Regions from separate parts of the Variimorphobacter sp. HTMS_6 genome, predicted to be linked through region 4. Evidence: riboswitches for the same ligand, from Rfam matches in the RefSeq annotation. Region 4 holds a riboswitch; each other region holds the start of a gene.
What was found. Region 4 has a riboswitch for thiamine pyrophosphate ahead of thiT (energy-coupled thiamine transporter ThiT). Riboswitches for the same ligand answer to the same signal wherever they lie in the genome.

Region 1 (8,249 bases), 790 kb from region 4:
AACCAAAAAAGATATAGAAGAAACCATCGCAGTATCTACAATTATTGCAGACAGTTTGAACGAAATTATGCTAATACATCAGGTAGCACAAGACATGAATGTGATAGCTGAGATCGGAATTCGGGTGAATCCTGATTTTTCATTCTACACAAATAGGGGGAGTGCTTCGAAGTTTGGCATTGATGAAGAGCTGCTTTTTGAAGAAATACCGAATTTGAAAAAGTTACAATACATAAAAATAATTGGATTACATGTGCACATCCGAAGTCAGGAATTAGATGCGGGAGTGTTGGAGCGATATTATGCGAAACTATTAAAACTTGCAGAAGTATTTCAAAGTATTATGGATCAACCTTTGCAATTCCTTAACATGGGCTCAGGAATCGGCATCCCATACACTGCGGAGGATACACCACTGGACACGATTTATCTGGGAGGAATAACCTCCTCTATGATTGAACAGTTCAAGTCACGCTTCCCCAACCTGAATGTATATATAGAAACCGGTCGGTATGTCGTTGGGAAAAGTGGAGTGTATGTTACTAAGGTAGTCGATAAGAAGATATCCCATGGAAAGACATATTTAATTCTGAAAAACACACTCAATGGCTTTATCCGTCCATCAATCGCTCAGCTTGTTATGAGTTATCATGAGAGCGGAACACTAAATGCCAGTGAACCGCTCTTTACGGGAGCAAAGTCCTTTGAAATAATAACTCTAACGGAGGAATTAGAGACAGAGGAAGTAACCTTAGTCGGAAATCTTTGTACAGCAACCGATGTTGTCGCAAAAGATATCGTATTACCGAAGCTACAATGTGGTGATGTAATTGTTATCACCAACGCAGGAAGTTATGCAGCCGTTCTGTCACCTATGCAATTCTCTTCCCAAGAGCCTCCCAGACAGCTTTTCTTAAGTGGAAAAGGAAATAATATCAGTATTACCTCTGAATAATATTTATGATATATCTTTGATCGGAATGGGGAGCTTATTCATTCGCATTGATGATTTCCTTTAAGCTAATATGTTCATTACGAAATCGTTCACTGCTCTTTTCTTTTTTATGATGTATTGCTTTCGTAGGGCAATTCTGAATACATGCCAGACAATGTTGACAATTTTGATTGAATACTGGCTTACTATCGACTTTAATGTTGTTCACAGGGCAGACTTTTTCACAGGTCTTGCAGCCATTACAGCTGTCCTCCGTGTAAAAATCCTTCTCAAAATTATCATGATTCAATTTAGAAAACATATGTCTGAGGGGAACCACAAGGATTGAGTGTTTTTTCAGGTATAAGCGCTTCTTTCTTACATCCTGAATAATTTGATCAATATTCCCCTCAACATTTTTCTTCCCGAGCCCATCGACCTGATTTTTCATCTCAAAGCCAGGTAGAAAGTTATCAACCATTATGAGCTCATTAATATAGGAGAAATGAATATTATTCCTTTTCCCGATTTCTAGGAGATGTCTTGTTACGCCTCCGGCAACCATTCCGTAGGTTGCTATAGCAAATATATATTTGCCTTTCAGTTTCACTTTATCTAAAAATTCTTCCACAAGCTTCGGTACACTGATATTGTACACCGGAAATACGATCCCAATGATATCGTCTTCAATAGTAAAATCCTCATTTTTTAACAGTGCCGGAATAGAGTAAGTCTCTCCACCAAAACGTTTTGCCACATATAAGCAGTTACCGGTTGCAGTATAATATAATACTTTCATACATTCCTCCAAAAAGTTATTTTTAATTTAATTGTTACACTTGTAACATGGAATAGAGCACAGTATAATGTATCTAAATAGATTTATCAATAGAACAATAATCAAGTGTTACAAAAACGGAGAAAATGTATATGATTAAGAAAAAAAATGTGCAAAGTACGATAGTAAAGGAAAGTATCTTTATAGCACTGATGATACTTATGGAAAAGAAGGATTTCAAGGAGATTACAATTACTGAGGTTACTAAAAAGGCAGGAGTATCCCGCATGTCGTTTTATAGGCATTATGCTATATTAGAAGATGTCATCAATAATTATCTGGATGAGCTGTTTGAGGATTATTCCAATGCGGTAATAAAAAATATACATGATTATGATAAGGATAGTATACGTATGTTTTTTGCATATTTTAGAAAGCAGGAAAGATTGGTCACAAACTTAATAAGATCAAACTTAAGTCATCTGATCTTAGAGAGATGCATTGAGTTTTTCCATTCCCTATCAAGAAATATTGTATGTGACACCGGAGAATACCAAGATAGAGGGCGGTACCTAATCGAGTTTGCTGCCGGTGGGCTATATAAAGTTCTGATCGAGTGGGTAAAGGACGGACTTAAAGAAAGTGATGAAAAGATGGCAGATATCTGTTATAGTCTGATGAGGCATTAATAAATATATTACCTAAGAGGAGTATTAATACTCCCCTTTAATTACAAAGAAAGACCCGCGGATGGTTCCGGCAAGTTTAGATTTTTGTCTTGCAAATTTAAACTTTTCCTCTAATTCCTTCGGTATTTCCATTCCTTCCGAAAGCTTAAAACCAACCGCTCTTTTCTTTGAATCATCAATTGTATACATTACATTTACGGCCAGACCATCTTCATAAAAGACATACGCCATTTTAAGATTTTCTACTTGAAAACTTGATGTTTCGAGTGGCTTTGCAGCAAATTCAATATTACGTTCCGTTTTTAGAATGTGGTTTACATAATCGATAGTATCCTGGCTCTCACTAGCCGGTACTACTGTAAATTCATGCTTGTATTTATTCATATAATAACGTGCCTCATTCGCACGCAAACCAGCCAGAGCATCAACTACGGGAGAAGATTCAAGGCCAACAGTGGATACATTTTTAAAATCAACAACATAGGACATAGTGGTACCTCCATATTAAATATAAAATCATTATACACTATTAAGATTTGCATTAATGATAATAGAGTTATTATTCCCCTAAATTTTATCAAAAATGAATCTGAATATAATTATAAATCAGATAATGCAATTAGTACATGACGATATTTGTAATATGGCTAATTAGTGAAAAAATTAATCTTCATAGCATACAGAGGCACCGGATACCATTACTGTTGCAATATATTTTGAAACTTCTAGATGAACGGGATTAGACAAATAAGATTCCATGTCCTTCATTGTATTGAATTTAGTGATTAATAGAATATCATAAGAGGATGTTCCTCTCCGAATATCTGTCTCTACTTGTAGGTACTTCAGGACTGTGATTTTTCCTTTCATGCTTAATAGGGCCGATTTTGTTTTTTCTATCTCTTCATTTTCATTTAATTTGATGAGTAATGTGTTTGTTATCATTTTTCCCTCCGTTTTGTGTTTCATAGCGAGTTATTATATCTTATAATAGTATATCATCCATAACCTGACAACATAGGGTCAGGTTTGTTTTTACTTGTTGACTCATTTAGGTAATACTGGTATGATATAGAATATAAAAAGGGGAGCTTGCATTAAGCAGGCTGAGAGTAAGCTGTATCGCTTAGACCCATAATCTGATTTGGATAATGCCAACGTAGAGATATATTTAGCTGACTATGCATGTATACTTTCCTTGGTGTACGTGTATTTTTTTATGCTTACATGTCATCATTACATACATTCTTATTCAAAGTGTTAATCAATTTTCTATCTATGCGGGCAAAGAAATGTATCTGAAATATTGTTTTATTCATTGACTTTCACCAAATCATGAAAATAAAAAATTGGAGGATATTAGATCATGAAAAACTATGCAACACAGATGGAAGCTGCAAGAAAAGGGATTGTAACGGAGGAATTGAAAAAGGTGGCGCAAAAGGAGCAGATGACGACAGAAGAGCTGCTTCCCCTGGTTGGAGCAGGTAAAGTAGCAATCTGTGCGAATAAAAACCACAAATGCATTGAGCCGGAAGGGGTAGGCTCCATGCTGAAAACAAAGATAAATGTTAATCTGGGTGTGTCAAAGGACTGTAAGGATTACGATCTGGAGATGAAGAAAGTAATGGAAGCGGTTAATATGGGGGCGCATGCCATAATGGATTTATCCTCACATGGGAATACAATTCCATTTAGAAGAAAGCTTACCTCTGAATGTCCGGCAATGATTGGAACGGTACCGGTCTATGACTCCGTAATTCATTACCAAAGAGATCTATCTACATTAACAGCAAAGGATTTTATTGATGTGGTTCGCCTTCACGCAGAAGATGGTGTGGATTTTGTAACCCTGCACTGCGGTATCACACGTAAAACGATTGATCAGATTAAGAACCATAAGAGAAAAATGAACATAGTATCTCGTGGAGGTTCTCTGGTATTTGCCTGGATGAGCATGACAGGAGAAGAGAATCCGTTTTATGAATATTATGATGAGATACTGGATATTTGTCGCGAATACGATGTCACAATATCACTGGGAGATGCATGCAGACCCGGATGTCTTGCAGATGCTTCAGATGTATGTCAGATTGAAGAGCTCGTTAGACTCGGAGAATTAACAAAAAGAGCCTGGGAAAAGGATGTACAGGTTATGGTTGAGGGACCCGGACATATGCCTCTGGACCAGATTGAAGCAAATATGAAGATCCAGCAAACCATATGCAACGGTGCTCCCTTTTATGTATTAGGACCATTGGTAACAGATATTGCACCAGGATATGATCATATTACATCAGCGATTGGAGGTGCAATTGCAGCCTCTGCCGGAGCAGCATTCTTATGTTATGTCACACCGGCTGAACATCTGGCATTACCAAATCTTGAGGATGTGAAGCAGGGTATTATTGCCTCCAAAATAGCAGCACATGCGGCTGATATCGCAAAGGGTGTAAAAGGCGCCAGAGATATCGATGATCGTATGGCGGATGCAAGAAGAGAGTTTGACTGGGAGACACAGTGGGAATGTGCAATTGATCCAGATACAGCAAAAAGAATTCGTGAGGAAAGAAAACCGGAGCATGAGGATACCTGTTCTATGTGTGGTAAGTTTTGTGCAATTAGAAGTATGAATAAGGCACTTGCGGGAGAACATATTGATATTTTATAAGTAGTGTTAATATAAGAGATTATAACATAACAGCTAGCATCTAAGATCTCAGTCAAGATTTTGGAAGGGTTGTTGGGTGCTTGTTCATACACAGTGGGACGGAAGCTGTTTAACCGTGTTATTGTCTACTTGATGTATTCACTGAATAAATAGATATAATTAATCTCTTAAAAATAACCGGTATATCGAATGCCAAATCGATGGCTATACGATATACCGGTTTTATTTGATACGATTTCGTTTTCACTATGCTAGATTAACCCTGATAATCAAGAACATCCAGCCATTGACGAAGAATTTCTTTCTCCGGTTCTTTTGCCTTAGTTAAGTGCTGTGCTGCCACAATCGGAATCCATTTTTGAACATATGGTAATGCAGTATTGCTCTTAAAACAGAAAAGTTTTAAATATGAATCTGCAAGCTCTGGGTAATAGAGCATCATTTTGAGATAAGTAGTTGCCACATCGGCACTTGCATTTCCTTGAGTAGCATGGGACCAATCCAAGATATAAGCACCGGATTCGTTGATTATAATATTGGAAGGTAGAAAATCCCCATGGCATAATTTTGTATGTTTTGGCATGCTATCAAGCACGGATAATAATTCATATTTTGTAGTTGAATTCAATTCATCCGTATTTTGAATAACACGTACTAATTTATCCTTTAGTTTGTTGAGTAGAGGAGCTGATTTAGAATGCATCTTAATCTGGAGATCAACGAACAGTTCCAATAACTCAGAGGTCTTCTCCGGATTATCCTTTAGCTTTTGTTCTAGGGTTTGCCCCTGTATATAATCCATACTGATGCTCCAGCGACCATCGATATTACTTACGGAGCGAATCTGCGGAATTTTTAAATTAGTTTCTTCTACACGGGTATGATTCAATGCTTCGTTCAAGACTGAAGATTTCGGATAATCCTGATCAAAAACCTTTATTGCTAAATCATCTTCCTTGTAGATTGCTTTTTTGTTTCTTGTTGCTAAGACTTGTTCAAGCTTCATTGTTATTTCCCCTTTCAAATTTTGCCATTGTTTGGTGTTACCTTTATTTTACTACATATTAAAAGAAAAGTATATGCATTTTCGAATAAATATGACGAAATTTGCATGATGAATTGTGCAAAATACACAATGTTATATGAAAGAAATGGACATTATTATTTAGGCTCTATTGTTCTAGAGAATAGATAATAATATATTATAAATGCAGAAAAAGAAAGGATACCCTCTGTAGGATTGAACATTAAATCAAATCCTTGAGGGTATCCTCTCTATGTGATTGGGTATTTCATTTGCTTAGGTACAAAGCGTTTATATAATTAATTATTTACCGTAGTAAACTTTTAAGTACATCTCTTTTAATTCGCTCATTAACGGATATCTTGGGTTAGCACCGGTACACTGATCATCGAATGCCTGCTCAACCATCTCATCAAGAGACTCTAAGAATGCTTTTTCGTCAACTCCGTATTCCTTAATTGTCTTCTTAATACCAACACTTTCTTTTAAGTCGCCGATTGCAACGATTAATTTATTGAAAGTATCCATGTCATCCTTACCGGAGATTCCGATGAAGTTAGCGACTTCAACATATCTCTCAAGAACATTAGGGTATTCATACTGGGAGAATGCACCCATCTTTGTAGGAGCTTCGCTGATGTTGAATTTCATAACCTCTTCGATTAATAATGCATTAGCAACACCGTGTGGCAAGTGGTGGAAAGCACCTAATTTATGAGCCATGGAGTGGCAGATACCAAGGAAAGCATTTGCAAAAGCCATACCAGCGATAGTAGAAGCGTTTGCCATCTTTTCTCTTGCTTTTACGTCAGATCCATTGTTGTAAGCAATCGGTAAAAACTTGAAGATGTTCTTTAACGCTTTTAATGCTAAACCATCAGTGTAGTCTGTTGCTAACATAGATGCATATGCTTCAAGTGCATGTGTCATAGCATCGATACCGGAAGCACTGGTTAAGCCTTTAGGCTGACTCATCATATTATCTGTATCAATAATTGCCATGTGAGGTAGTAATTCGTAATCTGCTAACGGATATTTAACGCCTGTAGTCTCATCGGTAATAACTGCGAAAGGTGTTACCTCAGAACCTGTACCGGAGGAGGTTGGGATAGCTACAAAGTAAGCTTTCTCGCCCATCTTAGGGAAGGTATATACTCTCTTACGAATATCCATGAAACGCATAGCCATATCTAAGAAGTCAGCTTCCGGATGCTCGTACATAACCCACATGATTTTAGCAGCATCCATAGCGGAACCACCACCTAAAGCGATGATAACATCAGGTTCGAAGGAACGCATTGCGTCAGCACCTTCTTTTGCACATGCAAGAGTTGGATCAGGGGCTACATCGTAGAAGCAAGTATGAGTGATACCCATAGAATCTAATTTATCTGTGATTGGTTTCACATAACCATTTTTAAATAAGAAGGAGTCGGTTACGATGAAAGCTTTCTTTTTGCCCATAACAGTTCCGAGTTCATCAAGAGCAACCGGCATAGATCCTTTCTTAAAGTAAATTTTCTGAGGTGCTCTAAACCAAAGCATATTTTCTCTCCTTTCGGCAACCGTCTTTATATTAATTAAGTGTTTTACACCAACATTCTCAGAAACGGAGTTACCGCCCCAAGTACCACAACCTAATGTTAAGGAAGGTGCTAACTTAAAGTTATAAAGATCACCGATACCACCCTGAGCAGCAGGAGTATTGATTAAGATACGGCAAGTTTTCATTGCTGCTGCAAATTTATCATATTTCTCTTTTTCGTTTGTGTTTATATATAAGGAAGCAGTGTGACCATAACCACCATCAGCAACTAAATGTTCTGCTTTTTCAATTGCTTCATCAAAAGTCTTTGCTTTGTATAATGCTAATACAGGAGATAATTTCTCATGTGCAAATTCCTCAGAGATATCAACGCTTTCCACTTCACCGATTAAGATCTTTGTGGTTTCAGGAACTTCAACACCAGCAAGTTTAGCAATTGTATGAGCCTTCTGTCCAACGATTTTAGCATTTAATGAACCGTTAATTAAGATGGTTTTTCTAACCTTCTCTATTTCATCAGGCTTTAAGAAGTAACAGCCGCGGAACTCAAATTCTTTCTTTACTTCATCGTAAACATTCTCTAATGCGGTTACAGATTGCTCGGAAG
Region 2 (8,249 bases), 360 kb from region 4:
TCATGCCTAACATATCATCAGCTGCAACTGTATGAAGTCGTTGGTACTTAGGTCATGTCTTTTATGACCTTATGTACCACTACGTACTTCATTCAAGCGGAAGCGTGTTGCAGATGAGATATGTTTCGCATGGCAAGAAATACAACACACTTCACATAAGCAAATGACCCCACAACGTCTTATAAGCAAAACCTATCCCTGTGTAATCATTTGTGAAGAAAGTTCATGCAATTCATTTGTTGCCTTTTCGATATCAGGTTTGGCAAGTATTGCGGAGATAACCGCAACACCGTCAACGCCACAGCCCTTCAGCTGCAATATATTATGTTCATTGATGCCACCAATAGCAACAACCGGTATGGTAACAGCTTCACAAATCGCTTTAACTTCTTCAAAGCTTACATCATCTGCATCATTTTTGGTTGTAGTGGAGAACACAGCGCCGACACCAATATAATCTGCACCCTGACTTTGCGCTAGTATTGCTTGCTCCACAGTTCTTGCCGATACGCCAAGGATCTTATCTGGTCCGAGCAAGGAACGAACATCCTTGGCATTCATATCGCTTTGTCCAACATGAACACCATCCGCATCAATCGCCAAAGCCACTTCAATATTGTCATTGATGACAAAAGGAACCTGATAGCGATCAGTAATCTCTTTTATCTTAATTCCCTCATTCACAAAGTGATCAAAGTCTAGATCTTTTTCTCTTAATTGTACAAAAGTAGCGCCAGCTTTTACACTTTGTTCTACCTGATCTTTCAACTTATTATTTCCAAGCCAGGTACGATCAGTAACTAAATAAAGCAACATTGTACTCTTATCTAATTTCAACTTTTCCACCATCCTTTAATATCTCTGCATTCATTTTACTCATCATATCAATGATGTACATACGATAGGAATTTGTTCCGCCATCAACCTCAGTTACCTTCTGGTATGCAAGTTCTCCGCTTAGTCCCATTGCGGTTACGGCAGCTGCAGTTGCCTCTAAGATATTATCCGAGTTTGCTCCGATGTAACTTCCGATTACAGCAGTTAACATACAACCGGTACCGGTTACACGGCTCATCATACGGTTTCCGTTGTAAACCACATATGCTTTTTCACTATCAGCCACAATATCTGTAACACCGGTAATCGCTATCACTGATCCGGTTGATCCTGCAAGTGCCTTTGCAAAGTTGATTACACTGTCTAGATTATCGGTGGTCACAGCATCTGCTGCCGCTGCATCTACGCCCTGAGTATTAGCACTTCCGGTGGCAAGGAATTTTATTTCTGAAATATTACCACGAATCACTGAGAATTTTACTTCTTTCAAAAGTGTTAGCGCAGTTTCATTTCTTAGAGTGGAGGCACCGGCTCCAACCGGATCAAGCACAACCGGATGACCCAGTTCATTTGCTCTTTTACCTGCTGCAATCATCGAAGCGATGGTTCTCTCATTCAGTGTACCAATATTAATTACTAACGAAGAGCAGATGGAAGTGATTTCGCTTACTTCTGCGATATCGTCCGCCATGATTGGAGAACCTCCGCTTGCTAAGATTATGTTCGCACAATCATTTACCGTTACGTAATTTGTAATGGAATGCACCAGTGGAGTTTTTGAAAATACATTATCTAATACTGAAGAAAACATAGTTTTACCTGCCTTTTTTTAATTTTGTTAAGATAAATATAACTAAATTGATCACCATACTTAGTACAAAAACAATTACAATAACCGGTATCGTACTTCCGATCTCTAGTTCCTTATCAATAAACACTCGGTAAACTACAAAACCAATCACCCATAAAATAGCATTGATTATGCTTTGAGCCTTTGTATTTGTACGTCTGCGTAAGATGAAATAATCCGTAATTAATATTGTCGCCATCGGTACAAAGAAGGATCCAATTAGATATAAAAAGTTTTGATACTGTTCAATCGGCGTAAACATAGCAATCACTGTTCCTAATAGACATACTCCAATACCTATCATCTTTTTATTCCACTTTGAGTATATATTGTGAACACTCTCTGCTGCAGAATACACATCAAGATAACTTGTTGTAACGGTAGAAAGTAGTATGATTAACATCGCAGCAACACCGAGTCCTGCACTCTTAAGTATCTGCACCACATCAGAATTTCCCGCATAGAATGCTGCTCCTAAACCGATAGCATACATAAATGAACTTCCGATAAAATAACTTACCGTACTAATCAGCGTAAATCGAACCGGATTGTCCGTATTCTTCGTATAGTCTGATATCAAAGGAAGCCATGAGATTGGCATAGCAATCGATAACTCCAGTGCAAGACCAAAACTCATTATTTCACTACTCTTCACAGGTGCGCCACCATGGAATACGGTAAACCCAAGAACCACCGTTAAAATTAACAGAGCAGCAACTGCTATATTATTGATTTTACCGATGTTTTTTAAATCAACAATAATCCAAATCACATTCAGTGCTCCAATTAACAAGCACCACACAAGATTGTTTGATATATTCAACGGTCCATTTACTACCGTTCCAAAAGCATTGGCACCGCTGATAATCATCACGGCAGTCCATCCAACCAATTGTAGCACATTGATGACCGAGAAAAACACTGACCCGCGTCTACCAAAAGATATTCCCACGCTTTCCATGGCAGTCATTTTACTCTTTGCACCAATTAATCCAGCAAAATAAAATAGAACACATCCGATTAAATGTCCCAATATAATTGCCAACATACCTTTGCCGAATCCAAGCGGCGCCAAAAAGGTACCCGTGATAATCTCTGCAATCGAGATTGCCGCTCCGAACCACAACAATGATCCGCTTAAAAATGATAACTTATTTTCCTTCATGCCAATCCTCCAAGTTTTATTCTACTCATTATCTATGAGTTTCTCTTTACTCAACCTGCCCGTTTATGCTAATCGTACTTCATGCAATTGTAAGTTCCCATTGTTCTCTTTTCAAAACATTACAAAAATGGGATATGCTTACATAAAGCATATCCCACTTACAATCAAAAGTGTACATCCCTACGTTGGCATTATCCAAATCAGGTTTAAGGGTCGAATCTTTTGATTCCTCTCAGCCTGCGCACACAAGCTCCCCCGTATTTACAGATTGTAGTATATATTCTTTCATATCACTTGTCAACTGAAACAAGAAAGGACTGTTATCGACATGTATAATAATGGGTCACATCCATTATATAATTCGTTCGATAACAGTCTTTATTATATTAATAACAACTTATTATTTTATACTTTCCGCAAGGGATTTCTCAAACAACCTCTCTATTACCTTATATCCTTCTGTAACAACATGGCCGGTTAATGCCGCTTCTGCTTCATTATAATGCCAATCGTTATTCTGTTCAGAGGTGCTGTCATAAAGCAAGTATGGAACGGGATCACTGGTATGAGTTCTGCAACAGATTGGTGTCGGATGATCCGGCATAACAAGCATTCTGTATTCTGCTCCAGCTTTCTTCATCTCATCCATCACAATTTTGATTACTCTTTGATCCAGATATTCAATTGCCTGGATTTTATTCTTAATACTACCCTGATGTCCCATCTCATCCGGTGCCTCTACATGAATGTATACAAAATCATAATTCTCCTTTGTAAGCACATCCACAGCAGCCATTGCTTTCCCTTCATAATTCGTATGAAGCGTACCATTCGCTCCGGGAACCTCAATTACCTTCATATTAGCGCCAACTGCAATTCCCTTCAGCAAATCTACAGCAGAAATCATAGCACCTTTTACATGATTCTTCTCTTCAAAGGAAGATAAAGCAGGTCTTGTACCTGCTCCCCAGAACCAGATAGAGTTTGCTTTATTCAGACCCTTTGCTTTTCTCTCTTCATTTAACGGATGATGATTCAAGATATCATAGCTCTTTTTCATCATCTCTTTTAATACAACATCCTTTGGTAAATACTCACCGATTACTCTTTCTAGAATATCATGAGGCTGTGCCAAATCTACGACTTCACCCTTATCCCAGATAGTTAGATGTCGGTAGCTAGTGCCAACATAGAATTTATAGATATCGGTCTCCAATTCCTTGCGAACTGCTTCAATCAGCACCGCTGCATCCTCTGTTGAGATTTCACTGGAACTGTGATCGATGATTGTTAATTCTTCATACGGTTTATCTTCTTCCGTGAGTGTTACGATATTACAACGAAGTGCAATATCAGTAGCCTTCATATCTACTCCAATGCTTAACGCTTCCAGTGGAGAACGTCCAGAATAATAGACTTTAGGATTATATCCGAGGACAGCTAGATTAGCCGTGTCGCTACCGGGCTTCATTCCCTCCGGAATTGTATGTGCAAGTCCTAATTCGGACTTCTTTGCCAGCAGGTCCATCTGAGGTGTATCAGCTGCCATCAAAGGTGTCTTATTACTAAGTTCAGCCAACGGTTCGTCAGCCATACCGTCACCAAGAACGACGATGTATTTCATGTAATCAGGTCCTTTCTCTTTTAAGTATATAGCACAAGGACTTATCGAAATAAGCCCTCCTGTAACATTTAAAATCTTACTCTTATTTTATTCAAAACACCATCTAAACTTTCGATTTTGTTCTTTAATTCTTGTTCTTCTAAGCTTGAAGTAAGGAATGCATATTCTCCTGTTACGCCTTCAGCTGTTACCACTTCAACCTCACCGAATAGCTTTCTTACTTTCTCTTTTACCGCTTCCCCTTCTCCACTAACTCGAATAAAGAAGCGATTCTTAACCTGATTTACATCAGTAAGCTCTAATTTCTTGCTGCTCCAAATAGTCCAGATATTCGTTCCAAGATGCTTTGCTGCATCTACGATATCAGCAACAACAGCGCTTGCTGTCGGAAGTTTACCCGCACCGCTACCATAGAACATAACTTCTCCTATAACATTACCTTTTACATAGATTCCATTAAATACATCATTCACACTATATAACGGATGGCCTGAATTAATCATGACCGGTGCAACCATCGCATAAACATGATCATTCTCACGAATACTGGAAGCAAATAATTTAATTTTTGCGCATAAGGTTTTTGCATAGCGAATATCAACATCGGTAATCTTAGCGATTCCCTCTGTATGTATATCCTCATAATCTACCTGCATACCAAAGGCAAGTGAGGAAAGTATCGCAATCTTTCTGCAAGCATCATGACCTTCCACGTCCGCTGCAGGATTTCGTTCTGCGTAACCCAAATCTTGAGCCGTGGATAAAGCGGATTCAAAGGTAGAGCCTTCATCACTCATTTTTGATAAAATATAGTTGGTGGTACCATTAAGGATACCTGTGATTTCAACAATCTCATCCGCTGTCAAGGATTGATTTAACGGTCTGATGATCGGAATACCGCCACCAACACTTGCTTCAAACAAGAAGTTCAAATCATTCTCCTTAGCAATATCAAGTAGCTCCGCGCCATGCTTAGCGACTAACTCCTTGTTCGAACTTATGACACTTTTTCCTCTTAAAAGCGCAGTCTTAACAAACGTATAAGCAGGCTCAACGCCGCCCATCACTTCACATATTATCTTAACCTCAGGGTCATCCATGATGATATTTACATCGTGAACTAATTTGTCCATAATCGGATCCCCCGGGAATTCTCTTAGATCCAATACATATTTGATATTGATTTGATCTCCGGCTCTTTTTGCAATGCTGTCACCATTGGTATTTAGTACTTCAACTACACCGGAACCAATTGTGCCGTATCCTAAGACTGCGATATTAATCATTACTTATCCTCCATTCCTGCATTTACCATAAATCTAATGTCGTTTAAATCATATGTCATCACTTACATAAAAATTAATCGATTATTCTCTCGAAACCATTTTAACATAGTGAATACCGTCCATTGATTCAATTGTCTCAATAAATACCGATGTACTATCGGTTTGCGGCAATATCTCGATACTTAAAGTCAGTAAAGCAATTCCGTTAACAGGTATACTTTGGTGGATGGTAAGAATGTTGGCTTCACATTTTGCAACCTGGTTTAGTACTTTTGATAATAACCCCGGTTTATCATCCATTTGAAGCATAAATGTAATAGTCTTTCCTCTGGTGTTTTCGTAAAACGGAAATATGTCATCACGATATTTATAAAATGAACTTCTACTGATATCTACAGCGTCCGTGGCTTCCTGAACTGTCATTACACGCTCCGAATCCAAAAGTCTTTTGGCCTCAACAACCTTCAATAAGACCTCTGGAACGGCCTTTTTCTTTACAATAAAATACTTATCACTACTCATTATTAAGCACCTCCTGCATTTTTATGGCAAGTTTATGTACTCTATTTCGACCTTTGTATGTACAACAGATACAATTGTCTTTCTAAGAAAGATATACTAACATATATCTATTCAAATAGCAATACCAATTTGCCAACTTTAGGGCAAAAAAATAATATTTGTCACTTATGCTTTAAAGGCTTGTGATAAATATCATTTTTTTGTATATTTATAAAATTTTAGATAGGAATTCTTTCAATCTAGGGTGAGTTGGATTATCAAAAAACTCATCCGGTGTATTCTGTTCTACGATCTTTCCTTCATCGATGAACAGAACTCTGGTTGCAACCTTTCTTGCAAACCTCATCTCATGAGTTACCACAACCATCGTCATTCCTTCATCCGCAAGCTGCTCCATTAAATCAAGAACTTCACCAACCATCTCTGGATCTAGCGCAGAGGTAGGTTCATCGAACAACATCACATCAGGGTTCATCGCTAATGCACGGATAATAGCAATACGCTGCTTTTGTCCACCGGATAACTGATTTGGATAAGAAGTTGCCTTCTCAGTTAATCCGATACGTAGCAATAGTTCCATCGCTTTCTGCTCAGCTTCTTCCTTACTCATAATACCTAATTTAATCGGAGCAAGCGTGATATTTTCAAGAACAGATAAATGTGGAAACAAATTAAACTGTTGAAATACCATACCCATTTTACGACGTAATTTATTGATATCGTTTTTCTTGTCTGTGATATTATTTCCTTCAAACCAGATCTCTCCGCCTGTTGGAACTTCTAGCAAATTCAAGCATCTTAAAAAGGTTGACTTGCCGGAACCGGAGGGGCCGATTACTACCACCTTTTCTCCTTTATTAATTGTTTCATCGATTCCATTGAGAACAACATGATCTCCAAAAGCTTTTTGCAAATTCTTAGTGACGATCACCTTTAGCCAACCTCCTTTCAAATATGGATAATAATTTGGTTAAAACAATTGTCATGATTAAGTAACAGATTGCAGCAATAACGAGTGGCGGAAGAATAACCCATGTCCTTGACCCAATGTATTGTGCCGCTTTTAACAAATCTGTGACTGCAATAATACCAGCAACTGATGTTTCCTTCGTTAATACAATAAATTCATTACCAAGTGCAGGCAATATATTCTTAATAGCTTGTGGCAATACTATCAATCTCATTGTTGAGATATGGTTCAGACCCAAAGAGCGCCCTGCCTCCATTTGCCCCTTATCGATTGATTCAATACCAGCTCTGATAATCTCTGCCACATATGCACCGGAATTAATACCAAAACATACTGCTCCAACAATAATTCCGTTCGTATTTTTTGAAGTAAAAATCAGATTATAAATTATTAATAATTGAACCATTACCGGCGTTCCTCTGATAACGGTTATATAGAAATTACATATCCATCCAAGCCACTTCATCTTAGAGTTACTAGCAGATACTTTTACGGCTGCTACTAATACACCTATAACCGTACCTAGAAGAATTGCTAATAGCGATATTAAAATTGTAGTTTTTACACCATTTATATATGCCATATATCGGTGTTCAGGTATAAGAGCATCATAAAACATTTGCCCTACGTGCGTGAACCACGTTATGAGTTTATCCAATTTCATTCCTCCTATCTATAACGTCCCTCTAGGTACGTCATTCTCTCAAAAACCATTCTTATAGTGTTATATACAATAAAAGGCTCCAAATTATTTCTTCCGAACCAACGCTTACTCGAAGTATATAACCTCTCAATAATACTTGAACTATGTTCGCATTCACATAAATAGGAGCTGTAAGAACTACAGCCCCTTATATTAAAAGTAAAATAGTTCCTAACTATTTTCCGGTATGCTTAGCAGTAAATTCTTCGATTTTGCCTTTTGTTTTTAAATCTTTAATTACTTCATTAATTTTGTTCAATAATTCTGCATTACCCTTTTTTACGGCGATTGC
Region 3 (8,249 bases), 1.6 Mb from region 4:
TCATGCCACCTCGAAGTGCTCTCTCCTGTGCATTGATACGATACGGGAATATTCTCTTATGTCCAGCCAGATGAAGAGTTTCGTATTTGTCTGGATTATAGGTTTCCTGGAATACTGTCACATAATCCGCTCCGCATTCATGCAGATACTTATACTCTTCAGTATTCATTGGATACACCTCAAGTCCAATCATTTTAAAATACTTCTTGGCAATCTTACAGGCTTCTCCGATGTATTTCACGTCCGACATTTTTCTGCTTTCACCGGTCAGAATTAGAATTTCTTCCAAACCGCTTTTTGCAATTGCCTCCATCTCCTTCTCCATCCCTTCGAAGTCAAGCTTCGCACGATGGATCTTGTTATGGCAGTTAAAGCCACAATAGATGCAGTAATTGTCACAATAATTCGAGATATAGATCGGAGTAAACAGATATACACTGTTACCAAAGTGTTTTCTGGTTTCCACCAAAGCCTTCTGCGCCATCTCCTCCAGATACGGTTCTGCAGCCGGGGATAGTAGGGCTGCAAAATCTTCCGGTGTAATATCCGTGGCGTTTAACGCTCTTTTGACATCGTCCTCCGTAAATTTTTGTTCGTTGTACTGATCCATATCATGTAGTACTTTATCCATCACATTGGAATCCTCTAACACTTCCATACCCGGTAGATACTCCATATGATTGATGCGTTCTTTTTTTAAATCCTTGATAACTGTTTCACTTAATATACTTTCATTCATTTCCTTGGGCATAGTTTTACCTCTTTTCTGCTTTCCGCGTTATTGCAAAAATCCGGTTAAGGGCGAGGATGCACTCGCCTTGTCAATTACGCGCCCAAGTCCGGACAAATAAGCACCTCTGCCCGCTTCGATTGCTTTACCAAAGGCTTCTGCCATAAGAGGAATATTACCGGCGGACGCGATTGCGGTATTCGCCATGACTGCTGCCGCACCCATCTCCATCACCTCACATGCCTGAGATGGTCTACCGATTCCTGCATCCACAATAATTGGCAGGTCAATTTCTTCAATCAGTATTCGAATAAATTCCTTGGTTGCCAGTCCTTTGTTGGAGCCGATTGGAGCCGCTAGAGGCATAACAGCTGCTGCTCCTGCATTGACCAGATCACGTGCTACCGTAAGATCTGGATACATATAAGGCATAACGATAAAGCCTTCCTTTGCAAGAATTTCCGTTGCCTTTATCGTTTCATAATTATCCGGTAGCAAGTATCTGGAATCCTTAATCACTTCAATTTTAACAAAATCCCCACAACCAACCGCTCTTGCAAGCCGCGCAATACGAACGGCTTCTTCGGCATTTCTCGCTCCGGAGGTATTGGGAAGTAAGGTTACTTCCTTTGGTATGTAATCAAGTATATTCTCTCCTGCTTCTGTATTTGCTCTTCTAAGTGCAAGCGTGATAATCTGCGCTCCTGCATATTTTACACAGGCCTCGATCAGATCTAAATTGTATTTTCCTGATCCGAGTATGAATCTTGATGTAAATTCATGCCCTCCGATCACTAATTTGTCATCGTTCATTAAAACTACCTCTTTTCTATCATTTCTATCATTTCTATCTTTTCTATCTTTTCTATATGATTTTCAAATCATTGTTCTCACGACTCGAATTTTTCTAATCAATATTTTTCTTACAAATTTTCTTCGAAGAATTTCCCTATAGACTCTTAATTAAATTTTTCTGTTACCCTAGGTTTTCTTATGAATCTATGCAATACTAAGCTTCTTGCAATTCCTTCCCTCTTGCAAATCCCGCATTATTAACATTCGTTATAACTACCTATCCATAAGGAATGCACAAGGAAATCCTACTCTTCTTCACCCAGTATCAACTGAATCACTTTATTGGCTTCATGTCCTGCGCAGATACTTACCCTGGGCGCCATTAGCCCCATTCCGGACTCTGAATCTGAGATCTGATCTCCGCATAGATATAGGTTTTGAAAAACTCTTCTGGTAATGATGGCATTGGAATCCCCATAGCCAGCCATTCCGGAGCCGGATACGATTTTTTTATCAGAGAAGTTTTCCAGTAATCCGTTCACCAGCATCGCCTTCTGATCTGACTTATCAAATGCCTCACATATGATAGGATCCTCCACAAACAGCTCATCTATATTCTCATTCGTTACTTTTATATTATCTGTTATAATCTTCATAAACGGATTAATTTCCTTCAGTTTTTCTGCCAGACACTCTGTTTTTGGTCTTCCAATATGTGAGATATAGTATTCCTGTCGATTCAAATTACTGATGTCCACATAATCAAAATCAATTAAGTGCAGGGATCCGACACAGGTTCTGGCAAGCATAACCGCGATATGTGATCCCAATCCACCTAGGCCTGCTACCGCTACTCTGGCATCCTCTAATTTTTCATAGACCTCTTTGCCAAACCGTAAGTCACATATCTTTCTGTACTCTTCTTTTGTCACGTCTAATCAACCTCCACCCACAAAATTAACGACCTCCAAGGTATCTGCCTCGGTCAGAATACATTCGTTATAGGTGGCTTTTGGTATGATTTCTCCATTCCGTTCTACTGCAATTCTTGATATCACATATCCCTTACTCTCCAAGTACTGATATAGTGACATACTTTTCTCAAGCGTTTCCTTCGCTCCATTCACTAACATTTGCATATGCTCCTTTCATAATGACTAACGAATAAATGAGCGTTTATCCGCCCATATATTATTACGAATTTGCAAATACAACCCTTCGTTCTACAAATTCACCTCCATTATTAACTGCGCCGGTTGTATTTAAGTACCCAAATTAAGCTATTGCAAATTAATAATTTGAAGGAATAATGTTATATTGCCTTAACACGCTGTCTTCCTACCTTTGTGTGGTGTAAATAACATTATTCCTTAATAAAATTATTAATCTATACCAGTTTCCTTTGCTACATTCTACCGGCGCCTACGCCGGATACCCGACGCTTTTAATGCAATGCTCATGAATTTTGCTGCATCAATTTTATATAGCGACAGAAGTGGTGCCCCCAGTTTGCCGCTGTACAATTATTTACGATAAAAAAAGACGAATATACCAAGGTGATGGTATATTCGTCTAGTATGATTCAAGCTAGAATTCAATATATCCCTACGTTGGCATTATCCAAATCAGGTTACGGGTCTAGACGCTACAGTCTACTCTCAGCCCTCTAAAAAGAGCTCCCCTTTTTCGTTCTTATTCAATATGTGTTAATTATAACTGATATTTTTATTAATTCAAGAGTTTAATTAATTTTTATTAATAACTTTATATTTTATGTTTATGTCTTTGTGATTATTTTAAGATTATAGTTTGTTATGTATTGTGTTATATTCTGTTTTGTCTGACATTTCACTTTCAATTTTCAGGAATTCTTCGTATCTTGATTTATATTCTCCTTCAAAACCTCCGCTTTATACTACAAATCTGTCAACTAATTCCTGCAGCTCTCTTGCTCCGATTGCATTTTCGTTAGATAATTCTGTCTCTGTAATCGTCTTTTCAACCACGTCAGAAGTCTTTTCAGCAATATCCTGTACGCCCTTTGAACCTTCAGAAACAGTGATTGCTACCTCATTCATCGCTTTTGATATATTCGATACTGAGGTATCCAGTATATCTGCCGCTTCCTCGAATTCAACCATAAGTTGTTTTACATAAACTGCATCATCATTATATTGTTCACCGATCTTAGACAATTTTTCATAATCCTTTAATACGCTTTGATCTATGAACTCTAATAATGCTTCAGAATTCTTTCTCATCATTTCTACAGAACTATAAACATTTTTCACAATCTCTTGGATACCGGTAGCGGTACTTGAAGATTGATCCGCTAGTTTACGAATTTCACTTGCAACTACATTAAAGCCTTTTCCTGCTTCACCTGCTCTCGCTGCCTCAATTGCTGCATTTAACGCAAGAAGGTTGGTCTGATTGGTAATTGCGAGAATGGTATCCGCTAATACACCAATTTGAGCGATTTTGTCAGATTCCTTAATTGCTTCCTCCATCTTATCCTTTACTTCTTCATAGAGGTTTTTCGCATTCTCGGTTGATTCCAGTGCGTCTTTTTTAATGGAGGATGCCCTATCTGAAATCTGGTAAGATACCTTTGATCCGTCCTTTGCTTTACTAGCAATATCACTTACGTGACTACTAATCTCAACTGTAGTAGCGGTAATCTCTTCTGTTGATGCGGCTGTTTCTTCCATTCCTGCGGATAATTCTTCTGTAGTTGCGGAATTATCATGTGCGTTCTCTTGAATTAATATCGAGAGTTTTTCAATTTCTTCCGCATTGGTCAAAACGGCACCGGAAACGCTTTTAAGCTTTTCCACCATCTCTCGTAAAACTGCTCTGGTTTGAAATAATGCTTTCGCAATCGTTCCTGTTTCATCTTTATTTTTTTCAAGATATCGGAACGATTCGTCTCTTACCAGATTCAGATTTGCTGTTCTATTAATTAATTCTGTTAGTTTAATGATTGGGTTTGCAATTCTAAATGAAATAAAAATACCGTATAATAAAGCTAAAATTGCAATAAATACTCCAATAAAAATAATACTTACTGTTACATCATTTACCGGTTTCATAATTTCACCCATATCACCTGATACAACTAAAGTCCAATGAGTTTCCGGTATCACCGAATAAGATGCTATTTTATGATCACCATTAAACATATAATCAACAACTTCTGCCTTGACCGTCTTGCCTGCCATCACCTGAGCAACTACATTTTTAATCTGTTCATTTTCAACCGGCTTTCCAATTTTATCAACTGTCGGATGATACAGCATAATACCCTTTTCATCTACAAGATAGGCATAGCTGGATTTTGTATTTAATAATTTTACACCCTTTAAATATTTTGTCAAACTGTCTGCACGTACGGCTGAAGCCACAAATCCAATAAGCTTGCCATCCACTTTCACTGGATAAGTGAATGCGATAATATAAGCACCGGTGGATTTTGATTTTAAAGTCTCACTGATCACAGGCTCACCGGTGGATAATGTTTTCGTTGCATAAGCACGATCCTTAAAATTCTGTCCAACTAATTTTTCATCACTATCTGCAACGTCATTTATATCGGCGTCAACTACAAAAATGTGTTCCAGATTGCCTTCTTTCTCTACCACCTGCCGTAGCTTTAGATTCAGTTTTGCTCTGACATCACTGCCAACCTCTTCCCCCTGAGCAGTTTTAGTTAAAACATCTTCTACTTCTGCCTGCATCGCAACTAATCCCAACTTACTGGTTTCCTCTGCTATCAGGGATTGTATCTGGTTGGAACTGTCACTATTCGTATCCATCATTGAAGTATTAGTGATATCGTTCATAGTCCCTGATGACTTAAATAGCGAAAAGCCTCCAATAATAACAGTCGTACAGATTATCATTATAATCATAGATAAAGATAATTTAATTTTGATTGACATATAACTCCTCCTTAGTTGTTCTAATATGCTTTTGAATCTGCCACTCCTCTAGCATCTTCTCCATAATGCTACCCTCCGGAAGTGGTTTACAAAAATAATATCCTTGGATTTTATGGCATTTCAGCATTTCTAGATAATTCATCTGCTCCTTTGTCTCTACTCCCTCCGCTACCACATTCAAATCCAGACTCTTCCCTAAATTAACAATTAAATCCGTCACAGATTTCTTTTTCCCATTACTAGCAATTTTGTCAATAAAGGTTTTATCTATCTTAAGTGTTGTAATGGGCAATTGTAATAAGTGGTTTAATGAAGAATAACCTTTGCCAAAATCGTCAAGTGCAATTTTTATTCCTTTCGTTCTTAAAAGCTTCAACTTATCTGCTATTGCATCATAGCTCTCCATGAGTATTGATTCTGTTATCTCTAATTCAACCTTTCTCGGGTTAACTTCTAATTGTTCTATCGTATCTAAAATCATTTCTGTGAAATTATCTTGCAGCATCTGAATCATCGATATATTGATCGATATGCTCAAATCTTCATAGCCTAGTTGATGTAACTTCTTCAAAAACTCGCAGGAAGTGCGGAAAACCCAATCTCCAATTGGTACAATCTGATTTGTATCTTCAGCAATTGGAATAAACTTATTAGGAGGTACTTTCCCTAATTCTTGATTTTCCCAGCGAATTAGTGCCTCAAAACCTGTAATTGAAATCTTATCCAGATCAAATTGAGGCTGATAATATAACTCAAATTCACAATTCAACAGAGCAGCCCTCAAATTTTTCTCGATCAATAATCTTTCAGCAATGATTTCATTCAATGGTTCATTATAAAATACGATTCTATTTTTTCCGTTCTCTTTTGCTTTGTCTACCGCGATATTTGCATCTCTCAGTAAGGTGTCAATATTCATACCATGCTCCGGATATAGAGAAATTCCGATGCTTACCGTAATCATTAAGGAGCACTCCATAATTTCAAACTGGTCATTAAAGACTCCCATGATATCAACCGCATATCTTTCAATCTCTTCCTTTCTCTCAAATTCATTAATCAGAACTACAAATTCATCCGCTCCAATACGAAACAGTCTTGTATCATCAGCAACTAAACTTTTTAATCGCTCACTTACTTTTCGTAAAAGGGTATCTCCGTAGCTAGGACCCATTAAATCATTTACGTTTTTAAAATTATCAATGTCGATAAATAGCAAAGCAAATTTTGTACTAGCACTGCTTCCCAGGTGATTTATCAAGGTTTCATTTAATGCAAACCTATTTTGCAGACCTGATAACTGATCACATCTAAGAAAATTATGCATCCTATTTTCATATTCCTTTAAATCAGTGATATCCGTGCATAACCCTATCGTATGATAAATCTCTCCATCACCATTGACCAGACACTTTCCCTTCGTTCTCATCCATCTGTATTGTCCATTTTTCGCTCTAATTCTGAACTCTTTGTAAAACTCCAGTGAATAATTTGGTTCAAATTTATCAATAAGTCTTGCCACTGCGATCCTGTCCGATGGATGAATAAGTTCTTCCCAATGTTCGTGACTTTCTTTCTCTCCTCTGTAATATCCCAACACATCATACCATCGATCCGAAAAGTTCAGTTGTCCGTTTCTTTCCTCCCATATCACGTCAGTGGTATTCTCTAATATCGTTTGATACACTTTCTCAAGATTATCGAGCTGATATTGATAATTGCTGCTTATATTTTGATAATATATTTTTTCATCAATGATAGAATCAAACAATTCCTTTATCAGTCCAACTTCTTTATCCTCTAGTGCTCTTTTACTCGCTTTATGCTCTATTGCTTTCTTGATCAGTTTGATATTTTTTGAATAATAAAAAATGATAAATAATAAAAACATACTGGTCATACCGGTAAATATCCAGTTTTTATATAGAGCTACTGTTTCGTTATCCGTATTAAATATCTTCAGTACTCTATCCCCTACCCAATCCCACAAAATCACAAGGAATATATAGCAAACTGCCATTACAAATGTAGTTTTAATGGTTTTGGCTTTATTATAATCAGATTGTTCATCTATGTATTTTTCAATATCATCATCTGAAGCTTTTAACGGATCTACAATGAACATAATTACACTCCACTTTCATTATTATTTATATTATCGTTTGAATCTTATTGTTTAAGCTCATGAAAACCAGGTCGTTTCTCAATTAATTTCACGCATAAAAAAAGAATAATTCAGTATATAAACTATACAAAATTACCCTTTTTTATTAAATGAAATATTACTGGTTTTCACCCCCAAAATATTCGGTTTTTTGACATTTTTTGATTATACTCTACATTTTTCTTCGGTACAACGTTGGTGTAGTTCCAATGCATTTTTTAAACACCTTACTAAAATATTCACTATCTTTAAAGCCCAGCCTTTCAGCAATCTCATAGGTTTTTAGGTTTTCCTGGACCAATAACACTTTTGCCCTCTCCATTTTTACAGTCGTAACATATTCTGTAAACGATAATTCTGTTTTTTGTTTGAATAATTCACTCAAATAAGTTTTATTCAAATAAAGATTTTTCGCTACTGTAGTCAAAGAAATATCTTCTTCAACATGGTTCAAAACATAGTTAATAATTTGAGCGATAATTCCTTTTTGATCCCCTGTACAATACAAGACACGGAACAAAGAAGTCATCTCTCCTACTCTTTTGGTAAAGATATGCATCATGAATTCTTTATTTGTATCTGAAGAATATAAGTACCCCTGCCAATGAGAAAAATCATA
Region 4 (8,249 bases):
TTAAAATATGATGCGATTGTTTGTCCTACCTGTGGATTTGCCGCATTAAATCGCTTTTTTAAATATGTATCCTCAGCGCAGTCTAATTTAATCAAAACGAATATTTCGGCAAACTTCAGAGGATTGAAGGAAACCGGTAATATATTTACCTATGATGATGCAATATCCAGACATAAGTTGGCATTAGTAAATGCAATTGTAAAGAAATCAAAGATTTCGGAACGAGCATATACCTGCTTAAAAACAGCCTGGGTCATCAGAGGAAAATCAGAAAATTTACCACAGGATTTCCCGAATTATCAACAAGCAATCGAAGAATTAAGAGTAGAAGAAGAGGATTTCTTATCAAAAGCCTATGCAGGCTTTGGAGAAGCCTTCAGTAAAGAAGATTTTCCGATGTGTGGAATGGATGAAACTACCATTACGTTATTAATGGCGGAATTAGCTAGAAAAATTGGAAAGTTTGATGAAGCCGGCAGATGGATATCCAGAGTATTGATTTCCAAAGATGCCAATGAGCGCATCAAGCAAAAGGCAAGAGAAATTAAGGATTTGATAAAGGATCAAAAGAATTAATTGCTAAGATAAAGGCGGGTATCTACTTTGAAAGAAAAATTATATACTATCCCGGTGAATGAAGCTTTTGAATCGGAATGCGAATGTCCTCTGTGTGCAATGAAAAAAAAGTTGGAGACGGATGCGGTAGAATATACTATGGGTCCTAGTTATATGGAAGATGATATAAGGGGGGCGACTTCGCGTATGGGATTTTGTGAGAAGCACCTTAATCAGCTATATCAGAATCAAAATCGATTGGGATTGGCATTGATGTTAAAATCACACATGGATAATACGATCCAGATGGTTGAAAAACATTCAGGAACCAAGATTTCTGCCACCTCACTGTTTCGTAAGAAGGCAGAGGAATCTCCCGTAGTTGATTTTTTAGATACAATAGAACACAGTTGCTTTGTTTGTGATAAGATAGAAACAACATTTCAACGTTACCTTGCTACAATCTTTCATCTTTATCATACAGATCATGACTTTCGGGAAAAATTCAAGGGATCAAAGGGCTTTTGTTCTGAGCATTATAAAATGCTCTATAAAGAAGCTCCTACCAATCTAAAAGGTGACGAATTATCAAGTTTTATCACGGAGTTAAATACTCTTTACTTGGACAATATGAAAAGAGTAAGGGATGATTTAGAATGGTTCATCAATAAATTTGACTATCGTTATGCAGACGAACCCTGGAAGAATGCCAAGGATGCATTACCCAGATCCATGCAAAAGACAAATAGTATACTATAAACCCTTAACAATGAAGTTAAAAAGCTCACGTAATTGCTTAAATTTATTAAACTTTGTCAAACATGGTATATTATGACTGATAAAGAATATACTTAATTAGTATGTATGAAATTGAAAAAGTTATTGCCGTTAGGTGATAACTTTTTCTTGCGCCTTTTATATATGTGAAATTAATCTATTTTGACTTCGATGCAACATTACATTAAACGAATGGATCAGTCATATGGAATAACAGATTTCATGGGGTGTGAACAGAAGATAGCAGTGAAATCAACATAAAAATGAGAAAAAATGAGATATCGCGAGATATTAAGAGTATGAGAGAGAAATTACTAAATTTGCTATGATATTTTAATGGAAATGAAGTTGCATTATAAAAGCAAATTTACTAATATAATAATCAAAGTTAGCACTCGACCACATGGAGTGCTAATAATTCTTAAGCTAAGGGTAATGTGAGATTCACGATTAATGCACACCGTGGAATTCTATCACGTAACAAATACGGATTACTATCCGAGTTTGTGGTTCCCTTGAAAAATTTAGTAATAATTAATTAAGGAGGAATTTTAACATGAAACTTGTACCTTTAGGAGATAAGGTAGTATTGAAGCAATTAGTTGCTGAAGAGACAACAAAGTCAGGCATTGTGTTACCCGGCCAAGCAAAAGAAAAACCTCAGCAGGCAGAAGTTATCGCTGTTGGTCCTGGCGGAATCGTTGATGGAAAAGAAGTTGTGATGCAGGTTAAAGTTGGCGACAAGGTTATTTACTCCAAATATGCGGGAACTGAAGTGAAATTGGAGGATGAAGAGTTCATCGTCGTTAAGCAGAATGATATCGTTGCAGTTGTAGAAGAATAGAATGGAGGAAACACAACATGGCTAAAGAAATTAAATATGGCGCAGAAGCCAGAGCAGCGCTTGAAATCGGCGCGAATAAATTAGCAAATACCGTTAAAGTAACCCTTGGACCTAAGGGAAGAAATGTAGTTCTTGATAAATCTTTCGGTGCACCTTTGATTACGAATGATGGTGTTACAATTGCAAAGGAAATTGAGTTGGATGATCCTTTTGAGAATATGGGTGCTCAGTTAGTGAAAGAAGTTGCTACCAAGACAAATGATGTAGCAGGTGATGGTACAACTACAGCAACTGTTCTTGCACAGGCTATGATTACCGAGGGTATGAAGAACTTAGCAGCAGGCGCTAACCCTATTATCCTTAGAAAGGGTATGAAGAAAGCAACTGATGTTGCTGTAGAAGCAATTTTAACAATGAGCTCTTCCTTAAAGGGTAAGGAGCAGATTGCAAGAGTTGCAGCAATCTCTGCAGGTGATGATGAAGTTGGTCAGTTAGTTGCTGATGCGATGGAAAAAGTATCAAATGATGGTGTTATCACAATCGAAGAATCTAAAACCATGAAGACTGAGCTTGATCTTGTGGAAGGTATGCAGTTTGATCGTGGATATCTTTCCGCTTATATGTGTACCGATATGGATAAAATGGAAGCAACCCTTGAGAATCCATATATCTTAATCACGGATAAGAAGATCTCAAACATTCAGGAAATCCTTCCTGTACTAGAGCAGATTGTTCAGACTGGTTCAAGATTATTAATAATCGCTGAAGATGTCGAGGGTGAAGCTCTTACAACTTTAGTTCTTAATAAATTAAGAGGTACATTCGTTGCTGTTGCAGTAAAAGCTCCTGGCTATGGTGACAGAAGAAAAGCGATGCTTCAGGATATCGCTATCTTAACTGGCGGTACAGTTATTTCTGATGAATTAGGTCTTGACTTAAAAGAAGCTACTATAGAGCAGCTTGGTCGTGCAAAATCAGTTAAGGTTCAGAAGGAAAACACCATTATTGTTGATGGTGAAGGTGATAAAGCTGATATCACTACAAGAATTGGCCAGATCAAAGCTCAGATTGAAGAAACTACCTCTGAATTTGATAAAGAGAAATTACAGGAGAGACTTGCTAAGCTTGCTGGTGGTGTAGCAGTAATCAGAGTTGGTGCTGCAACAGAAACTGAAATGAAAGAAAACAAGCTTCGTATGGAAGATGCTCTTGCAGCTACCAGAGCGGCAGTGGAAGAAGGTATCGTTGCAGGCGGTGGTTCCGCATATATCCACGCATCTAAGGAAGTTTCTAAATTAGCTGCAAAATTAGACGGTGACGAGAAAACTGGTGCAAATATTATTCTTAAAGCACTTGATGCTCCTTTATACAGCATCGTATACAATGCAGGCTTAGAAGGTTCTGTAGTAATCAGTAAGGTAAAGGCTAGCAAACAGGGCGTTGGCTTCAATGCTTTAACTGAGAAATATGTTGATATGGTAGAAGCAGGTATTCTGGATCCTACTAAGGTTACAAGAAGCGCGCTTCAGAACGCAACTAGTGTTGCATCCACTTTATTAACAACAGAATCCGTTGTTGCAAATATCAAGAAGGATGAGCCGGCAATGCCTGCAGGCGCACCTGGAATGGGTATGATGTAATAAAATCATTATTTTAAATCAATTAATTAAGAGGGTAGGCAAATGATTTTTGTCTGCCCTCTCATTTTCTTCGGATACTCCTATTGACATCCTTTGGTTTATCCGTTATGATAGCTGAGACAAAATAAAATGATATATTTTGCTAGGGGAGCCCAGGCTGAGAGGTATGTTGTACTACATACTGACCCTTACTACTTGATCCGGATAATACCGGCGGAAGGAAGCATTTCAAGTGGCCCCCTCCGAAGCAATCATAAGGAGGTTTTTTTATGTTTCAAGATATTTTGAATTTTTTAACAACGAAAGAAGGTTCCGGCGCAGAAACCTATTACACACCTACACTAGCGGGTAATATAGCACTCTTTGTTGTTGTGGCTATCTTATTTATCGCGATGGCTGCGTTTTCAAACAGTAAGTCAAAAATTAGAGTTCAGCAGCTAGCATTTTCTGCAATGGCGGTAACATTAGCCGTGGTTACTTCGTTCATCACCTTTGCGAAACTGCCATTTGGTGGATCTATCACATTATTCAGTATGCTGTTTATTGCTTTGATTGGCTATCTATATGGTACCAAGGCCGGAGTACTTACCGGTATCGCTTATGGTTTTATTAATCTGATTTTAGGTCCTACCATTCTGCATCCGGTACAAATGTTATTAGACTACCCGATCGCATTCGGTTGCTTAGGTTTGAGTGGAGTATTTTCAAAATCAAAGAATGGATTAATTAAAGGATATGTACTAGGCGTATTCGGTAGATATATCAGCCATGTAATCTCCGGATTTGTGTTCTTTAGTATGTACACTCCAAAGGGTATGAATCCAATTATCTATTCCTTAGGATATAATGCAACTTATATCGTACCGGAAGCAATCGCAACGATAATAATATTATTGATTCCACCTGTTCGACAGGCATTTATTCAGGTAAAAGGAATGGCAACTCAGACACAAATTACATTATTTTAATAAAAGACCAACATTAAATCGCTTTCAAGGGATTTTGTGTTGGTCCTTTTTGAATGAAATATGTTATGGGTCATTATAGTTCTGTCACCGTAAGGGTTCTCCTTTCCGTACGGTATACATCATATACGGTATACATACATGAAAATCACAGTTCAGCCATTCGGGTAACTGCAACATAGATGCCGGATAATTTGTACCAGGTGGGGAAGTCTACGATTCCGTTGGCAGGCAAATCAAAGATTTGTTGAAAGGCTTTAACGGATTCAGCGGTTTGGTTATTGAATTGACCGTTTACTGCAACTGTAGGTATTGCAGGATACTTTTCTGAAATTTTATTAAGTTGTTCCTGGATGGTTCTCACATTAGCACCAGAGGAACCTATGGTTAGGTTTGAACCCGGCCAGGAGGAGGGAACCCCTGACACTTCGGTGGCCGTATTGATATAAATGGAGTTTCCATAAAAATGTCGCAGAATTTCAATTGCAGATTGCCCCTGATCGCCCAATTGCTTGGATCCCCACTGTGTCATCCAGTTCGGGCATTGCACTCTGTTTCCATCACAGTACTGTGTCAAAATGGGTTGCTTAACATTGGGTCTGGATAAATAATTATTAAATATACTGTCTACGATTAATCCTATGTTATCGTAGATGTTTCTACCGGGAATCCATTTATGATCAAATGCGGTGGAAGAGGTGATAGTAAAATTAAATCCCTGATTTCGGTACCATTCTGTAAATACACGATTGAGTGTAAAGGATAAGATAGCAAGGACATTGGCGGTTATGGTGGATTCCGGCCAGGTGGAATAGATTTCGCTGGAGGCTACATTTTTAATATAATCTCTAAAGCGAACATAATGATCTCTAGCGGATCGGTCGGTTGGAGGACCATCGTGTACAATAACGAATTCGGGGACTACTACTCTGTTAAGGACAATTTCACCTGATTCTCCGGTTGGTTTTATCTCAGCCTCCGCTATTTTGGGTGGGTAATCACCGAATAAGGTATGAGGTGGAACTACATAGAGATCGGGCTGTGCTTGCGGTTCTTCGGGTCGCAGAGTTGCATCCTGTAACGCGGTTACATTTGGCATTACCTCAGCATTTTGCACTACTACTGGTTCAAAACCGGATGCGGACATATTAATTCGGTAATTAGCGTATGGTTGTTGATCCGAGGGTTGTTGGCTAAATTCCAGGGGAGGTGCAGGAACCTCAATAATCTCGGTTAGGCCCGAGGAGTTGGTTCTAACCTCTGCGATTTGTTGCTCTGGTGTTCCTGTGGTTGATATTGTAACTGTAGCATTTTCAATCGGAACCATCCCGGCGCCCATAACACGTGCCCGTATCCTCCCGAGTGATTGGGTGCTCATTTGTGTCGGATATACCTTTATGGCTTTATACTTGTTCTTATTGTAGTAGTAAGGATTCATTTCGTCACCTCGTTTATCGCTTATTATAAAATATGATTTAAATAGGAAGGTGTGATTAGAGTTCTGCTATTCTTGTTATAGCAACAAAGATTTGTGAGATTTTGTACCAGGTGGCGCGATCAACCACGCCTGTTGCGGGTAAACTGAAAATGTTTTGGAATGCTCTAACAGCAGCAGTTGTTCTTGGACCGTATTGACCGTCAACAACTATAGTGGGGATAGCAGTGTAAACCTGTGCAATACGATTAAGCTGTTGTTGAATGATTCTTACATTTTCTCCATTTGACCCGGTTGATAAGTTGGCACCCGGCCAGGAACTAGGGACACCGGATACTTCAGCTGCGGTATTTATAAATACATCATTACCATAGAAGTTTCGTAGAATCTGTATCGCGGTATAGCCTTGATCACCTAAACTTTTAGAGCCCCATTGCGTCATCCATCTTGGGCACTGTACTCTTTGCCCGTCACAGTACTGCGTTAATAAAGGCTGCCTTACACCCGGCCTTGAGATATAATTGACAAATACTGAGTCTACAATAAAGCTTATGTTTGCAAATATGTTTCTTCCTCGTGTCCATTTGTGATCATATGCGGTTGAGGAAGTGATTGTATAGTTATAACCTTGATTGCGATACCATTCCGTATAGACACGATTTAGAGTAAAGGATAGGATTGCCAAGACATTTGCATAAATAGTACTTTCCGGCCAGGTGGAGTAGATTTCACTGGAGGCTACATTTTTAATATAATCTCGAAACCTGACATAGTAATCCTGAGCGCTGGAAGAAGGTACACCATCATGTACAATAACATATTCCGGAACAACAACACGGTTTAATACGATTTCTCCGGATTCGCCTGTGGGTTTGATTTCGCTCTCGGGGATTTTGGGTGGATATACACCATATAGAGTGTTGGCATCAATGTTATAGATGCGTTCTCCAGGTGTTTGCTCGATTGGGGTCATGATCGATTCCTGCTCGGCGGTTACATCAGGAAATACTTCAACGCCATTATACAAAAGCACCTCATAGTTCGGTGCTTCAACCCGGACATCGTAATTAGCAAAAGGTCTAGGTTGATTTGGCTCCTGACTGTAGTCTAATGGGGGAGTGGCGAGCTCCACCTCCCCAGTAAGTCCATCGTCATTTGTAACTAAACGTTCCAGAACGTTATTTGGTTCGTTTTGTGCGGTGATAGTAACGGTTGCATTCGCTATCGGAATCTCTCCGGCAGTAGTACAACGTACACGATATCGTCCGAGTGATTGTGTCTCCATCTGGGTTGGATATACTTTTAAATTTGGAATTGCTTTGTACTGGTTTTGAGGATTATGAAAGGAATTCATGATTTTGACCTCAATTCGCTCATTTTATTACCAACTTATGTTGTTTGTTTAAAAATGTGAATTAGGATAAGAATAACTACTTGCATATTTGATAATATATATCATTAATATATATAATTAATAAATTTTTTAAAACCTCTTGCTATTTCAAAATAGATATGCTACAATCATAAAAATGCTTAGAGAAATGAATATTTATACATGTAAAATTTATAAAAATTAAGAATAGATATTTGGGGATGAATGTCTCCAGTATGGGCTAGTATTCTTTTTTTTTGCACAAATTCGGTAACTAATTGATAAATATGCAAGAAAATTAATAATTTTCATGCTTAAATATATGCCGAGAAATCGGCGGAATGGAGGATATAATGAAAGCGTTCTTAATTCTTGAGGATGGTAATGTCTTTGCGGGAGAGAGTATTGGAGCTAAACGGGAGATTATCAGTGAGATTGTTTTTAACACCGGTATGACAGGTTATCTCGAAGTATTGACAGACCCTTCTTATGCAGGTCAAAGTGTAGTTATGACATATCCTTTGATTGGTAATTATGGTATATGTTACGAGGATATGGAATCACATCAGCCATGGCTTGATGGTTTCATAGTAAGAGAATTATCAAGAATGCCTAGTAATTTCCGAAATGAAGAGAGCATTCAAAGCTTTTTAGAGAGAAA

Region 1: another riboswitch for thiamine pyrophosphate. It lies ahead of thiC (phosphomethylpyrimidine synthase ThiC); the one in region 4 lies ahead of thiT (energy-coupled thiamine transporter ThiT).
Region 2: another riboswitch for thiamine pyrophosphate. It lies ahead of cytX (putative hydroxymethylpyrimidine transporter CytX); the one in region 4 lies ahead of thiT (energy-coupled thiamine transporter ThiT).
Region 3: another riboswitch for thiamine pyrophosphate. It lies ahead of thiS (sulfur carrier protein ThiS); the one in region 4 lies ahead of thiT (energy-coupled thiamine transporter ThiT).

The regions. Positions count from the first base shown of each region.
Region 1 covers NZ_AP046094.1:2,188,651-2,196,899, reverse strand. Annotated here, with positions in the region: gene AC6IWN_RS09875 (diaminopimelate decarboxylase family protein) at 1-955, shown strand, start outside; gene AC6IWN_RS09870 (EFR1 family ferrodoxin) at 990-1,733, opposite strand; gene AC6IWN_RS09865 (TetR/AcrR family transcriptional regulator) at 1,865-2,401, shown strand; gene AC6IWN_RS09860 (DUF8821 family protein) at 2,426-2,890, opposite strand; gene AC6IWN_RS09855 (Dabb family protein) at 3,065-3,346, opposite strand; TPP riboswitch at 3,476-3,584, shown strand; gene thiC (phosphomethylpyrimidine synthase ThiC) at 3,768-5,072, shown strand; gene AC6IWN_RS09845 (phosphotransferase family protein) at 5,329-6,078, opposite strand; gene adhE (bifunctional acetaldehyde-CoA/alcohol dehydrogenase) at 6,400-8,249, opposite strand, start outside.
Region 2 covers NZ_AP046094.1:3,340,671-3,348,919, forward strand. Annotated here, with positions in the region: gene thiE (thiamine phosphate synthase) at 193-837, opposite strand; gene thiM (hydroxyethylthiazole kinase) at 824-1,648, opposite strand; gene cytX (putative hydroxymethylpyrimidine transporter CytX) at 1,653-2,852, opposite strand; TPP riboswitch at 3,012-3,119, opposite strand; gene AC6IWN_RS15165 (cofactor-independent phosphoglycerate mutase) at 3,253-4,476, opposite strand; gene AC6IWN_RS15170 (homoserine dehydrogenase) at 4,545-5,762, opposite strand; gene AC6IWN_RS15175 (ACT domain-containing protein) at 5,844-6,284, opposite strand; gene AC6IWN_RS15180 (amino acid ABC transporter ATP-binding protein) at 6,493-7,215, opposite strand; gene AC6IWN_RS15185 (amino acid ABC transporter permease) at 7,202-7,918, opposite strand; gene AC6IWN_RS15190 (transporter substrate-binding domain-containing protein) at 8,133-8,249, opposite strand, start outside.
Region 3 covers NZ_AP046094.1:282,347-290,595, reverse strand. Annotated here, with positions in the region: gene thiH (2-iminoacetate synthase ThiH) at 1-751, opposite strand, end outside; gene AC6IWN_RS01300 (thiazole synthase) at 779-1,543, opposite strand; gene thiF (sulfur carrier protein ThiS adenylyltransferase ThiF) at 1,831-2,457, opposite strand; gene thiS (sulfur carrier protein ThiS) at 2,464-2,658, opposite strand; TPP riboswitch at 3,111-3,218, opposite strand; gene AC6IWN_RS01285 (methyl-accepting chemotaxis protein) at 3,436-5,466, opposite strand; gene AC6IWN_RS01280 (putative bifunctional diguanylate cyclase/phosphodiesterase) at 5,450-7,591, opposite strand; gene AC6IWN_RS01275 (response regulator transcription factor) at 7,803-8,249, opposite strand, start outside.
Region 4 covers NZ_AP046094.1:2,980,999-2,989,247, reverse strand. Annotated here, with positions in the region: gene AC6IWN_RS13475 (DUF2225 domain-containing protein) at 1-576, shown strand, start outside; gene AC6IWN_RS13470 (DUF6062 family protein) at 604-1,314, shown strand; gene AC6IWN_RS13465 (co-chaperone GroES) at 1,889-2,176, shown strand; gene groL (chaperonin GroEL) at 2,194-3,816, shown strand; TPP riboswitch at 3,951-4,055, shown strand; gene thiT (energy-coupled thiamine transporter ThiT) at 4,086-4,784, shown strand; gene AC6IWN_RS13450 (peptidoglycan-binding protein) at 4,930-6,159, opposite strand; gene AC6IWN_RS13445 (peptidoglycan-binding domain-containing protein) at 6,275-7,501, opposite strand; gene AC6IWN_RS13440 (carbamoyl phosphate synthase small subunit) at 7,942-8,249, shown strand, end outside.